Regions from separate parts of the Pseudoalteromonas sp. 2CM39R genome, predicted to be linked through region 2. Evidence: riboswitches for the same ligand, from Rfam matches in the RefSeq annotation. Region 2 holds a riboswitch; the other holds the start of a gene.
The links. A riboswitch is a leader RNA that binds a small molecule or an ion and turns the genes downstream of it on or off. The one in region 2 is predicted to bind cyclic di-GMP.
Positions count from the first base shown of each region.

Region 1: another riboswitch for cyclic di-GMP. It lies ahead of MTF66_RS17170 (OmpA family protein); the one in region 2 lies ahead of MTF66_RS22020 (hypothetical protein).

Region 1 is NZ_JALNTM010000007.1:163,286-169,538, reverse strand. It holds gene MTF66_RS17180 (flagellar hook-basal body complex protein FliE) at 1-214, opposite strand, end outside; gene MTF66_RS17175 (sigma-54 dependent transcriptional regulator) at 232-1,545, opposite strand; gene MTF66_RS17170 (OmpA family protein) at 1,566-2,438, opposite strand; cyclic di-GMP riboswitch class I at 2,536-2,618, opposite strand; gene flhA (flagellar biosynthesis protein FlhA) at 2,759-4,834, opposite strand; gene flhB (flagellar biosynthesis protein FlhB) at 4,851-5,981, opposite strand; gene fliR (flagellar biosynthetic protein FliR) at 5,986-6,253, opposite strand, start outside.
Region 2 is NZ_JALNTM010000010.1:190,411-196,663, forward strand. It holds gene MTF66_RS22005 (Dps family protein) at 1-18, shown strand, start outside; gene MTF66_RS22010 (hypothetical protein) at 77-478, opposite strand; gene MTF66_RS22015 (S9 family peptidase) at 545-2,623, opposite strand; gene MTF66_RS22020 (hypothetical protein) at 2,899-3,468, opposite strand; cyclic di-GMP riboswitch class I at 3,576-3,659, opposite strand; gene MTF66_RS22025 (efflux RND transporter permease subunit) at 3,795-6,253, opposite strand, start outside.

The sequences.
Region 1 (6,253 bases), on a different contig from region 2:
CCACATCTTCACTTTCACCAGTATCAACGGCTTTAACCATTTCACCGGCAATATTTTGTTGGGCGTTGATAGAGCGAATAACATGCTTAAAGTCTTCACTAATATTTACATTTTGATTACTGATAGCAGCCGGCTCTATGCTCTCTGGACCTGCAAGTTTTTGCATATCCATCATTTTGCCCAGCATCATTTGTTGACTTTCAATTGGCGACATTCTTTTTTTCCTTCAAATTATGCAATTGCATCAATATCAATACCGCATTCACGCATAGCGGCAATTTTGTATCTTAATGCTCGGGTAGTTACGCCAAGCGCCTGTGCTGTTTGAGTACGATGACCTTTAAACCGACTCAATAAACTGTATATATAATCAAACTCCGCCTGCTTTTTATTCTCCTTTAACTGCGTGGCACAAAAAGCCGCCGCTGCAGGTGAACATTGCGGTAAATTTAAATCTTCAACCTGAATTTCAACACCTCTGGCCATAACTAATGCACGTTGAATCACGTTTTCAATTTCCCGTACATTGCCCGGCCAGTTGTAACAAAGCATCACATCTTCTGCTTGTTTACTAATGTGAAACTCAGAGTTACCATATTTTTTGATAAAGTGATGAGCCAATGGAATGATGTCATCAACACGATCCCGAAGTGCAGGCCAACTAAGCGGTAATACATCTAAACGGTAAAATAAGTCTTCACGAAAAGCGCCTTGCTCAACTTGTTCACGCAATATGCGGTTAGAGGCGGCAATAATGCGTATATCTAATTTTATTTTTTGATGACTGCCGAGTCTTTCAACTTCTCGCTCTTGTAATACCCGCAGTAATTTAGCTTGTAAATCCAATGGCAGCTCAGTAATTTCATCCAGTAAAATAGTACCGCCATTGGCCAGCTCAAATTTACCTGCCTGAGCATTCACCGCACCGGTGAATGCCCCCTTATTAAATCCAAATAACATGGCTTCGAGCATATTTTCTGGGATTGCAGCACAGTTAACTGCAATAAATGGCTTATCTTTACGGTCTGAGGATTTATGAATAAAGTGCGCTAACTTCTCTTTACCTGTTCCCGATTCGCCGGTAATTAACACCCCTGCCGATGTTTGGGCAGCTCGATTAGCTAAACGCAGTACTTGTTGTGACTTAGTTGAAACAGCGATTAAATCTTCAAACCCATGCTTCATTGAATCAGTGTTTCTGATTGTTTTTTTAAGCTGCTCAGCAAAGAAAGGTTTTAAGAGATAATCAACAGCGCCACCGTTATTAATAGTTTTTGAAGCAATTTCACTTTGTGAAGAATCGACTAACGTCACAATTTGCGAAGTGGGACATGTTTTACGCAGTAATTTTACTAATTCAACCAGTTCGAGTTGTTGAGTATCCGCATCAACAAACACAAGCTCTGGCTTACTTATAAGGCAGTGGCTAACCGCATCGCTGATGGAGTTTGTATGCAGAAACTTAAAATTTTCGGCAAATACAACTTGCTGAATCTCAGGCGTTGGCTGCTGCTCACTGATCCATAAAAGGTATCTTTGACTCATATTTTTCCTTTGCAGTGCAATTAACTTGAGTGTCGGAAAAGACGAACTAAAACACGGCGATTAGACGATGCGCCCTGCTCCGAGTTTTTTATAATGGGATAACGTTGACCATGCGCTCTTACTTCTAACATGTCTTTGGGTAAGCCAAATTCAATAAGTCTGGCAGCTACGTCATCTGCTCTTTCTTTTGAAAGCAACCGATTTGACAGCGGCGAGCCCGTATTATCTGTGTGGCCATCAACTAGCACTTTACTTACGCGACTGTCTAAAGAAATGTAACGCACTAAATCTTTTAAAAATTTAAGATCTTTAGCCGTTGTTACTGTGCGCTGCCCACTGGCAAACTGTAATTGATGATCGCGTGCTTGCTCCCAAGAAAGCGGCGATAAATTAGCTAAACACTGTTGATAATCGGCAACTATTTCATCGCTATGGGTATTAGTAAAGGTCAGGCGAAGTTGTTCATCACCAAAGCTTACTAGCGTGTCTAACCAACCGCCTTGTTTAATCACACGAAGTAATGCGGTCATATCGGCAGAAAATTGCACCTTGTTATCTTCGACATTAGAGGATACAAAGTTCACGGCAGTAAGAATGGTATCTGCAGATTGCCAATCTGCTTTACGAGATAAAACGTGTAAACCTACTATTGGTTTATCTTGTAAAAGCCAAGTAAATTCCAATTGTTGAGTTTTTGCTGGGAGGGTTTTTACTTCAAGTAACGCATAATTATCAAAGCGCTGTTTGAGTGAACACGCAAACGGGTTACTATTTACTGACCAAATAGAGTTTTCGTAGTTTTGCACCAGGTTTTGCTCTGATGTGTGTCCCTGCGAGGACATAAACACAGCACAGGGCAATGCAAATTTAATCAGCTGAGTTAATCTATTCATGTATATTCCGTATAAAGTTAAATAGAACAATTAAGTTTTTTAAATCAATAGCGAAATACAACAAATACAAACACAGTATTAATGAATATCACTAAGTTAATGTAACCCCACGATCGTAGCGATAGCCTTAGACTGGGAGCTTTGCGTCCTATGCTTTCGCATAGTTTGCCATTTAATTTACTTAAGCATTATTTTAAACCAATATAAAAACTAGTAACTATGTACAATAAAAACAACAGACTATAGTTAAATATCATTAAATGCAAATATTACTATATAAAATTCATAGCCAGTTCATTTTATGCTCATTTTACAATCATTCATCCCAACGAACCGAGTATATCTACCCGAATGGTATCTGGAATTTCATTATAAGAAAGAACAACTAAGCTACCCTTAGTAAAGGTTTTTGCGTAACGAGCTAATAGCGGCCGAAGCTGCGGCACCACAATTAATGTAGGCGTTACCCCTCTTGATTTCATGTCTTCGACTATCATCGGCATTGTGCGTTGAAATTGCCCTAGTAAATTAGGGTCTACCGCAAAACTATCTAGTACAACTTTGCCAGCCTGCATAGCTTGATCAAGTGAGCTTTGTAAGGTGCTTTCTAGTTTTTCATCTAAGCTATAGGCACTGAGTTCATCACGATTACCCATCACCTGTTTTACCAATACTTTTTGCAGTGCGCAGCGTACGTCTGAAACCAGTAAAATCGGATCTTTAGTTACCTCAATACTGTCTATTAATGTGCCGGCGATAGTAACTATGTCTTTAATACTTATGTGTTCTTTTAGTAGTAAACGAATCACTTTTAGCTGTAAATTAGTCGGTAATGCTTTTTCGAAGGTTTCGGCTAAGCTAGGTGAGATTTCTTTTAGTCGCTCATTAAGCTTTTGTACGTCTTCATAACTAAATAACTCATCTAAATGTTCTTTGATCACTTTGCCGGTATGAGTAGCAATAATGGTGCCTAAATCAACCACTGAGTAACCCATATTCAATGCTTGGGTTTTACTGTCATCTTTTATCCAAACAGCCTCAAGCCCATAAGCAGGATCAGTGGTTAATTCACCATCTAAGCTGCCGTATACATCGCCGGTGTTTAACGCGAGTAGTTCTTTGGCGTTTACATTAGCACTTGCAACAGGCACACCGGCTAAGTTTACTTTGTATTCTTGTGGGTTTAATTTTAGGTTATCTTTTATTCTGATCTCCGGTAATAAAAACCCAAGTTGCTCAGAGAGATTTTTACGCACACCTCTTAAGGTTTTTACCAGCTCTTCCCCTTTGTCTTTATCGGCTAAATAAACCAAACGAAAGCCAAGCTCAACCGACAACTTATCAACATGAGAAATATCTCCCCATTCTAAGTTAGCCTGTTGCTCACTTAAAATAGTGTCGGTCATTTGTTCGGCTTCAATTAAAGAGTTATCGGGGAGAGAGCGTTGTAATCGCCAAGCAACATAAAATAATGGCGCGGCAAACCCTAAAAAGGCGACAGTGGGCATCCCAGGCACAATACCAAGCGTAACCATAATTAAAGCAGCAGTAAAAATAACACGTGGAGAGGCAAGTAACTGCTTACCTACTGCTTCACTTACATCGCCTTCATCGTTCATACGCGTAACAATAATTGCAGCAGCAACCGCGAGTAATAACGAAGGAATTTGCGCAACTAAGCCATCACCTATGGTTAACAGTGCAAAACGCTGAAACGCTTCGGCTAAGCTTAAACCATGTTGAAAAGCACCTATTGAAACACCGCCCAACAGGTTGATCACTAATATAATTAAGCCAGCTATAGCATCACCGCGTACAAACTTAGATGCACCATCCATAGAGCCATAAAAATCGGCTTCTTGGGCTATAGTACTGCGTCGCTCTTTTGCTTGCTCAGGGCCAATTAATCCGGCATTTAAATCCGCGTCAATTGCCATTTGTTTACCGGGCATGGCGTCTAGAGTAAAGCGTGCAGCCACCTCAGAAATACGCTCACCGCCTTTGGTAATAACCACAAAGTTAATCACCATTAAAATAACAAACACCACAATACCAACGACGTAGTTACCGCCTATAACCACTTCACCAAACGCTTGAATAACGCGACCTGCCACATCTGAGCCTTCATGGCCATGCAGTAATACCACACGTGTTGAAGCAATGTTTAGGGTTAAACGCATCAAGGTGGCGACTAACAAAATAGTCGGAAATACAGAAAAATCGAGCGGCTTTTTAGTAGACACAGCGACTAACAATACAATCACCGACAATACAATGTTAAAGGTAAACAATGCATCTAATAGCCATCCTGGTAATGGCAAAATAACCATCGACAAAACAGCTAACAACAAAATAGGAATAGCGGTATAAGGTTGAGTAAAACTGCGCCAGTTCAAATTATAACTCCAACATCTAAGGTTTCTGTAAGTTTTTAGGGATTGTTAATTCAGGTAAAGCTGCAGGTGCTTGCCCACGTCCTTGCTTGTATGCTTTTAATTGCAATACATAGGTCAGTACATAGGCAACCGCACTGTATAAGCCGTTGGGCACTTCTTGGTCGACCCGAGTCGAAAAATAAATAGCCCGTGCTAATGCAGGGATTTCTATTATTTCTTTGTTATTCATACGGGCCACTTCGCGAATTCTCAGCGCCATTTCATCTACGCCTTTAGCGACAACATAAGGGGCTTTAGCCGCTTCTTCACTGTACTTTATTGCCACAGCATAATGAGTAGGGTTGGTGACAATCACATCGGCAGTGGGAACACGCTCTTCAATTTTTCTATTCGATTGCTGATATTGTATTTGCCGAATTTTATTTTTTATCTCAGGGCTACCGTCTGAAGATTTACGCTCTTCTTTTACTTCTTGGTGGGTCATTTTTATTTTATCGGCAATCTGTTTTTGCTGAAAAGGCACATCAATAACTGCAATAAAAAGTAGTAAAGTTACCGTGATCATTAACGATAAAAATAACAACTCAATGCCTTGGCCTATCGCCACTTTTATATCTAAGTTTTGTAACATCATCAGCTGCATCCACAGCTTAGTTAAAAAGGTATATAAGCAAATCGCCAGTAAGGTTATTTTTAGTATTGATTTAAGTAGCTCAACTAACGACTGTTTACCAAACATTTTGCCTAACCCGGTTAGTGGGTTGAGCTTGCTCATTTTTAGCGCCACGAGTTTTTTTGAAAACACAAACCCGCCAGGTAAACACCCAGTGATCCACATTGCGCAAAAGCTTAATAATAAAAACGGCGTAAGGGTTGATAGCATATTCATAATGGCCTCGCCCAACGCGATGGGCATCATTTTTTTATTATTTATAATCGTATGATCCAGCACCATAGTACTGTTCATTAAGTTAACAAATAAGCTGTAAAATAAATTGGCAAACCACAATAACCCAGCAATACTGACCATTAATAAAATAGCGGTATTGAGCTCTTTTGAGCGCGCGACTTGGCCGTCTTCTTTGGCTTTTTTTAGCCGTTTCTCTGTGGGTTGTTCTGTTTTTTCTTGCGAGCTATTTTCAGACATACCGCTACCTCATCGCTTGTGCAAAGGTTGTTAGTACATGATACGTTAGCCTTGAAAACGCACTTCCTGTGTACTCTAAGGTCATAAATACGCAGAAAAACCCCATCAATAGCGACATAGGGAAACCCAATACAAAAATATTTAATGACGGCGCCGCCCTACTTGCTACACCAAAGGTTAAGTTAACCAATAACATGGCGACTATCCCTGGTAGCGACAGCAATAAAGCAGAGGAAAACATCCACGCAAACAACATAATAATCGCCTGAATA
Region 2 (6,253 bases):
AAAGCCTACCTTGGTTAATATTTAGAATTGACACGAAAAAGCCCTCAAATGAGGGCTTTTTTATATTTAGAAAGCATTACTTTAACCACTTTCTTAAATTATCGTACTCGGGTCTTGCTTGAAAAAAGCTTTCAGCATCTGGGTGAAAGTTAATATCCATTTCTACACCAGACCAAACTGTCTCTAATAAATTGCGAGCAATGATATTCGCTTTAATATAATCAACGCGTTTGTAACCCCGCGCTTTTACAGCCTGAAAGTAAGCCTTTGCAATCTCAATACTATCTGCAGTTGCTAATTCAAATTGTTCCAAATTAACCACTGCATACTGAATTGAATTTTCAGGGTACTTCATGATTTCTTGACCGACTTCAATACTAAATGAAGCAACGGCTTCTTTATTAAAGCTGCCACTAACTTCCACATAAATCACTGGCGGCTCAACAAAATAACGCCAATCACCATGGGCTTTAAACATGCTCACCCCTTTGAAATACAACTTAAGTTTACGCTTATAAAATTTATTTACTTATTTATCTAAGCCTTAATTCGGTAATAAAGCAATAAAAAATGCCATTTCTAATGCCTTTTCCTCAAGGCTTTTAAAGCGACCCGATGCGCCACCATGGCCTGCATCCATGTCGGTTTTAAATACCAAAATGTTGTCATCGGTTTTAAGTTCACGCAGCTTAGCAACCCACTTCATTGGCTCCCAGTATTGCACTTGAGAGTCATGGAACCCGGTGGTAACAAGAATATTAGGGTAAGCCTGCGACTTAATATTATCGTACGGCGAGTAAGCCTGAATCACATCATAAAACGCAGGATCATTTGGGTTACCCCACTCGTCGTATTCATTGGTCGTCAGTGGAATACTCTCATCCAGCATGGTGGTAAGCACATCTAAAAATGGCACATGACAGCCGATACCTAAATAAAGCTCAGGTGCTTGGTTAACCACAGCGCCCATTAATAAACCACCAGCACTGCCACCAGACGCGAAAACTTTTTCTGGGTGTGCATAGCCTTGCTCAGTAAGCGCATGAGTAACATCAATAAAATCGCTAAAGCTATTTTGCTTATATTGCTTTTTACCTTGCTCATACCAATGACGACCTAGCATTTCACCGCCACGGATATGTGCAATCCCATAAACAAAGCCGCGGTCAAGCAAGCTTAGTGAGCTGCTTGAAAAGCTTGGATCGATGGTAATACCGTACGCGCCATAGCCATATTGCAACAGCGGGTTAGTACCGTCTTTATTAAATTGGTCGATACGATAAACCAAAGAAACCGGCACTTGCTCGCCATCCCTTGCAGTCACCATTACACGTTCTGAGCGATAATGCTCTGGGTTAAAATCCCCGAGCACTTGCTGTTGTTTTAATAAGGTTTTGTTACCTGTTTTTAAATCAACATCATACAAAGAACCTGGCGTCGTTAAGCTTGAATAGTAAATACGCGCAGAGCTCACATTCGGCTCTGGATTCATTGCAATTGCAGCATAATAACAAGGGTCATCAAACTCTAAAGTAAGACGCTCGGCTTGCTGATCCACCACCACAAAACGTGTTTGGCCAAGCTCTCGCTCGGTGAGGATAAGGTAGTCATTGAAAATTTCGACCCCTTCTAACAATACATTCTCGCGATGCGGTGTATGCTCCTGCCAACGATTTTTATCGGCAATGGTGCTTTGCGTCGCGGTCATTAAGCGAAAGTTTTTCGCTTGCCAGTTGGTAACAATGTAAAAGGTATCACCTAGCTTATCGACATCGAACTCATGGCCTTCTTCGCGTGGCATTAAGGCGCTAAATTCACCCTCTGGGTTATTGGCATCAAGTACCCAAGTATCGTTTGTTTCTGTGGTCGCAAGGTCAATAATAATAAGGCTTTCATCGCGGCTTTTGCCAAGCCCCATAAAGAAGCTTTTATCTTGCTCTTCATAAACAAGTACGTCATCAGCTTGCGGGGTGCCTAAAACATGGCGGTAAACCTGAAAGCCCAATAAGGTTTGCAGGTCTTTTTTCACATAAAACACCGTTTTGTTATCATTAGCCCACACCACTTGGCCTTCGGTGTTTTCCAGCACATCACTAAACATCTCACCGCTGGCAATATTTTTAAAACGCACGGTATAAATACGGCGACTTTCGGTGTCTTCAGAGTAAGCAAGCAGCTGCTCATCAGGGCTAATTGCAACTTCACCTAACTCATAAAATTCGTAATCGCCAGCTAATTGATTTACATCTAACAACAGGTGCTTGTCGCGCGCTTCTATTGAGCTGCTACGATAATGGCGTGCATATTCATCGTCGCCACGTACTTCTGAGTGATACCAATATTGGCCATCTTTCACGGGTACCGTGTTGTCGTCTTTTACAATACGGTCTTTTAACTCATTAAATAGCTGTTCGCGCAGTGGTTTTATGTCGGTAAGTTGTTTATCGCAATAACCGTTTTCGGCATTTAAATGCGCTAATACATCTTCATTTTCGCGCTCATCATTACGCATCCAATAATAATTATCGGTGCGCGTCAGTTGATGTGTAGTTAATTGCTGAGGCTGTTTTTTTGCAACAGGAGGATGCGCTAATAAAGACAAAGAATACGAATTTGACGACACAAGAAAAAACCAAAATAAAAAACGAATTGCTGGCAGTTTATCACAGAATTATACCAATCAGCTTAATTAAGTAGTCTATTTTGAGGCAATAAAACCTCGTTGATAACAAGGCAAAAATTTCGTTATTTAGTTGTTCTAAATGAGAAATTTTTAACGCAGTTAGCGACAGGTTTAATCCCTCAAAATGATTAAGTATTATTGCGGGTTGGTATTAAAAAAGCCCACTCAAATTGAGTGGGCTAAGCAATGCTAAAATAGCATTTAGGGGGAAACTGTTAATGCGATACTTGCTGCCAAGCCATAGCCCAGCTTTTTCCTACACCTGGCTCAAAAAGCGGGTTGTGTGAATCTTTAACACGACAAAACTCGCTAAATGGCCATGGTTTACACATATAAATATGACCCGTTTTTGGCTGTAGTACTTTAACACCCGCACTGTAATCGCTGCATGCTTGTGGGTATACATAGTCATAATCTTGCAGACTATCTTGCACTCGCTCTTTACATTTTGCGATGCAATTAAATGCCACTTTTACATGCGTAATGCCCGAACCTTCTAGGGCATAAATTTGGTTTGAACGGTACGCAACCACTAAACCTTGTTCAGTCATTTTGCCCGCTTTTACCAGCGGAACATGCACGTTTATATGCTCGGCAACAGAACGTGGCCAATTATGAGGCTCACCCTGATCGGAACTACTGATCGGGTATTCGAATGATAAATCGACTAGCTCTCCTTGCATGTCATAAAAGGTCACAATCACCCTATCTCCAACAAACAGTTGGGTATGATGATTTAAGCAACCAATCGGCAACCACTTCCCGGAGGCCATTGACGTATGCATAAACAAAATATCACCCTAAGAACAACTAATAGGCATTATCTAACAACCGAACAAAATAAATACTTTTAGTTTGAGGCAAGTGAACCAAAGCACTAGATTATGTGCTTATCAGCGGTCCCGCTATCATAGTTTAAAACCTTAGACCGGAAACTTTGCGTCCTAACCTTTCAGTTAGTTTGCCAAAAACAAGACTGAGTATAATCGTGACCGAATCACAAATCAAACAAAAGAATGTAACCAAACGTCTTATATAGCAAATAGTTACTAGCAAATGCGTCAGGTACAAAAAAGCCAACCGCTTGGTTGGCTTTTTCGCATATGGGCTGTTAATCCCTTGCTAGCTTTCTTCTGGTCGCGACTCGGTGCCCTGCACGGAATACATTCAAGAAGCCATTACCCACATCACTCATTACAATATATAAACAAGGTACTAGTACTAAAGTGATTAGAGTTGCAAACATAACCGCAAAACCAAGTGCTACAGCCATTGGAATTACAAACTTAGCTTGCAAGCTGGTTTCGAACATAATCGGTAGTACACCGGCAAAGGTTGTAATTGATGTCAGGGTGATTGCTCTAAAGCGCGCACAACCTGCTTCAATAACTGCTTGGCGAGTTGAAATACCTTCGCGGCGTGCTTGGTTTACAAAGTCGGTCATAACTAACGAATCATTAATTACAACACCGGCTGCGGCAATCAAGCCAAAGCCCGACATCAAGCTAATATCTAAACCAAACCAGAAGTGACCCCAAATTGCACCGGTTAAGCTAAATGGAATAACCGACATAACAATTAGAGGCTGCGAATAGCTCTTAAGCGGTACAGCAAGCAAGATATACACTAAAATCATACCGCCGATAAAGAACATGATTTGCTCATTAGCTTGCGCTTGTTGTTCTTCAATAGAACCACCTAGCTCAGTTTTAACTGATGGGTATTCCTCTTTTAACTGCGGTAATAAGTTCTCATCAACTTGCTTAACCACTTCACCCGGTTCAATCGCTTCTTCATCGATACTGCCGTAGATATACACTGTACGATAGCCACCTTCACGGCGAATATAGCTAATACCAGGTTTTTCGTTCAGTTCAACAACATCGCCCAACATCACCTCTTGGCCTGCAGGCGTTGTGATAACAGCATGCTTTAATGATGCAAACGCTTCACGTGTTAGTTTCGGGTAACGAACCATAACACGTACTTCTTCACCGCGACGAATAACACGCTGTGCTTCACCACCGTAAAAGCTTGCGCCCACTTGATTAGCAATATTGGCAAGGTCTAAACCTAGATCATATGCCACAGGTTTTAAGCTTAACTGCACTTCTTTGCTCGCCGGATCGATGGTCGAACTAATATCAAATAAGCCTTTTTGCTGTTGTAATAGTTGGATGAAACGACGACCTGCCTCATTTAAGGTATCGATATCTGGGCCATAAAGTAAGTAACCAAACTCACCATCCATACCACCGCCATTTACATCATCGTAAATTTGCAGCGATTTCACACCTGGGATACTTGGCATTTGTTCACGCCAACGACGAGATAATTCGAATGCGTTATACGGGCGAAGCTCTTCATCTACCAGCGGAGCAAGTAATTGTGCTTCAGTACGACCTTGGTTGAACACTAAGATATCGCGAATAAGCTTTTGGCCAAACTCACGCTCAGTCTCTTGGTCTACCTTATTAACCATGGTCTCAATTTCACGAATAGCATTAATTGTTTGCATATCCGAGGCATTTTCATTCATTTCTAAACGAATTTGCGGAAAGTCATGAGGTACTTTTGGTGTTGGTACCACACGCACTTGGTTTGATGAAATTAAGCCAAACGTCAAAATCAATAAACCGATAAACGCAAATAGCACAAACCAACGCCACTCTACACAAAGCTCAATAAAACGCTTATACGGGCCATTTACAAAGTTAAAGAAACGTTTGTTAAAACGCGCTCGCCAGCTATTTGGGTTAATTGGCGGGAATTTAGTGTGGGCAATGTGCGCCGGTAAAATAAGTTTCGATTCAATCAAACTAAATATCAGACACAGAATTACCACCACCGCAATACCAAAGAAAAATGCACTCTCTGGGCCACTTGATAGTGTAAATGGTGCAAATACAGCAATTGTTGTTAAAACACCAAATGTTGCTGGGGTAGCAACGCGTTTTGCGCCATTTACCACATTTACAACACCACCGCCTTTTTTCTCAATTTCGGTGTAGGCACTTTCCCCTATGACGATGGCATCATCGACCACGATCCCCAGCACCATAATAAAGGCAAATAACGACACGATATTAATACTGATACCAAATAATGGCATCATCATCATTGCACCTAAGAAACACACAGGTAAACCAATCATTACCCAAAGTGCCAACTTAAAGCGTAAGAAGATAGACAACATAATGGCAACCAAGATAGCCCCTTGGAAGAGATTGCTTTTCATCATGTCTAAACGGGCATTTAGGTAATAAGTCATGTCCATTAATGGCTCAAGACGCAGGCCCGCCGGTAGCTCTTTATTCTTTTGCTCAATAAACGCTTTAACTGAATCAGCAACCGGGATCATATTTTGTTCTTTGGTTGCTTTTACTGATAAATAAACGGCATTTTCACCATTAAATTTAAAGTAGCGCTCACCTTCTGTGAATTGGTCTTTAATCACAGCAATGTCGTTTAGCAGCACTTTCGCGCCATTAGCACCAATTTTTACTGGGATCTGGCGGAACTCATCACCGCTGTAGTATTGATTTTCAACACGTACCGAGATAATACCTG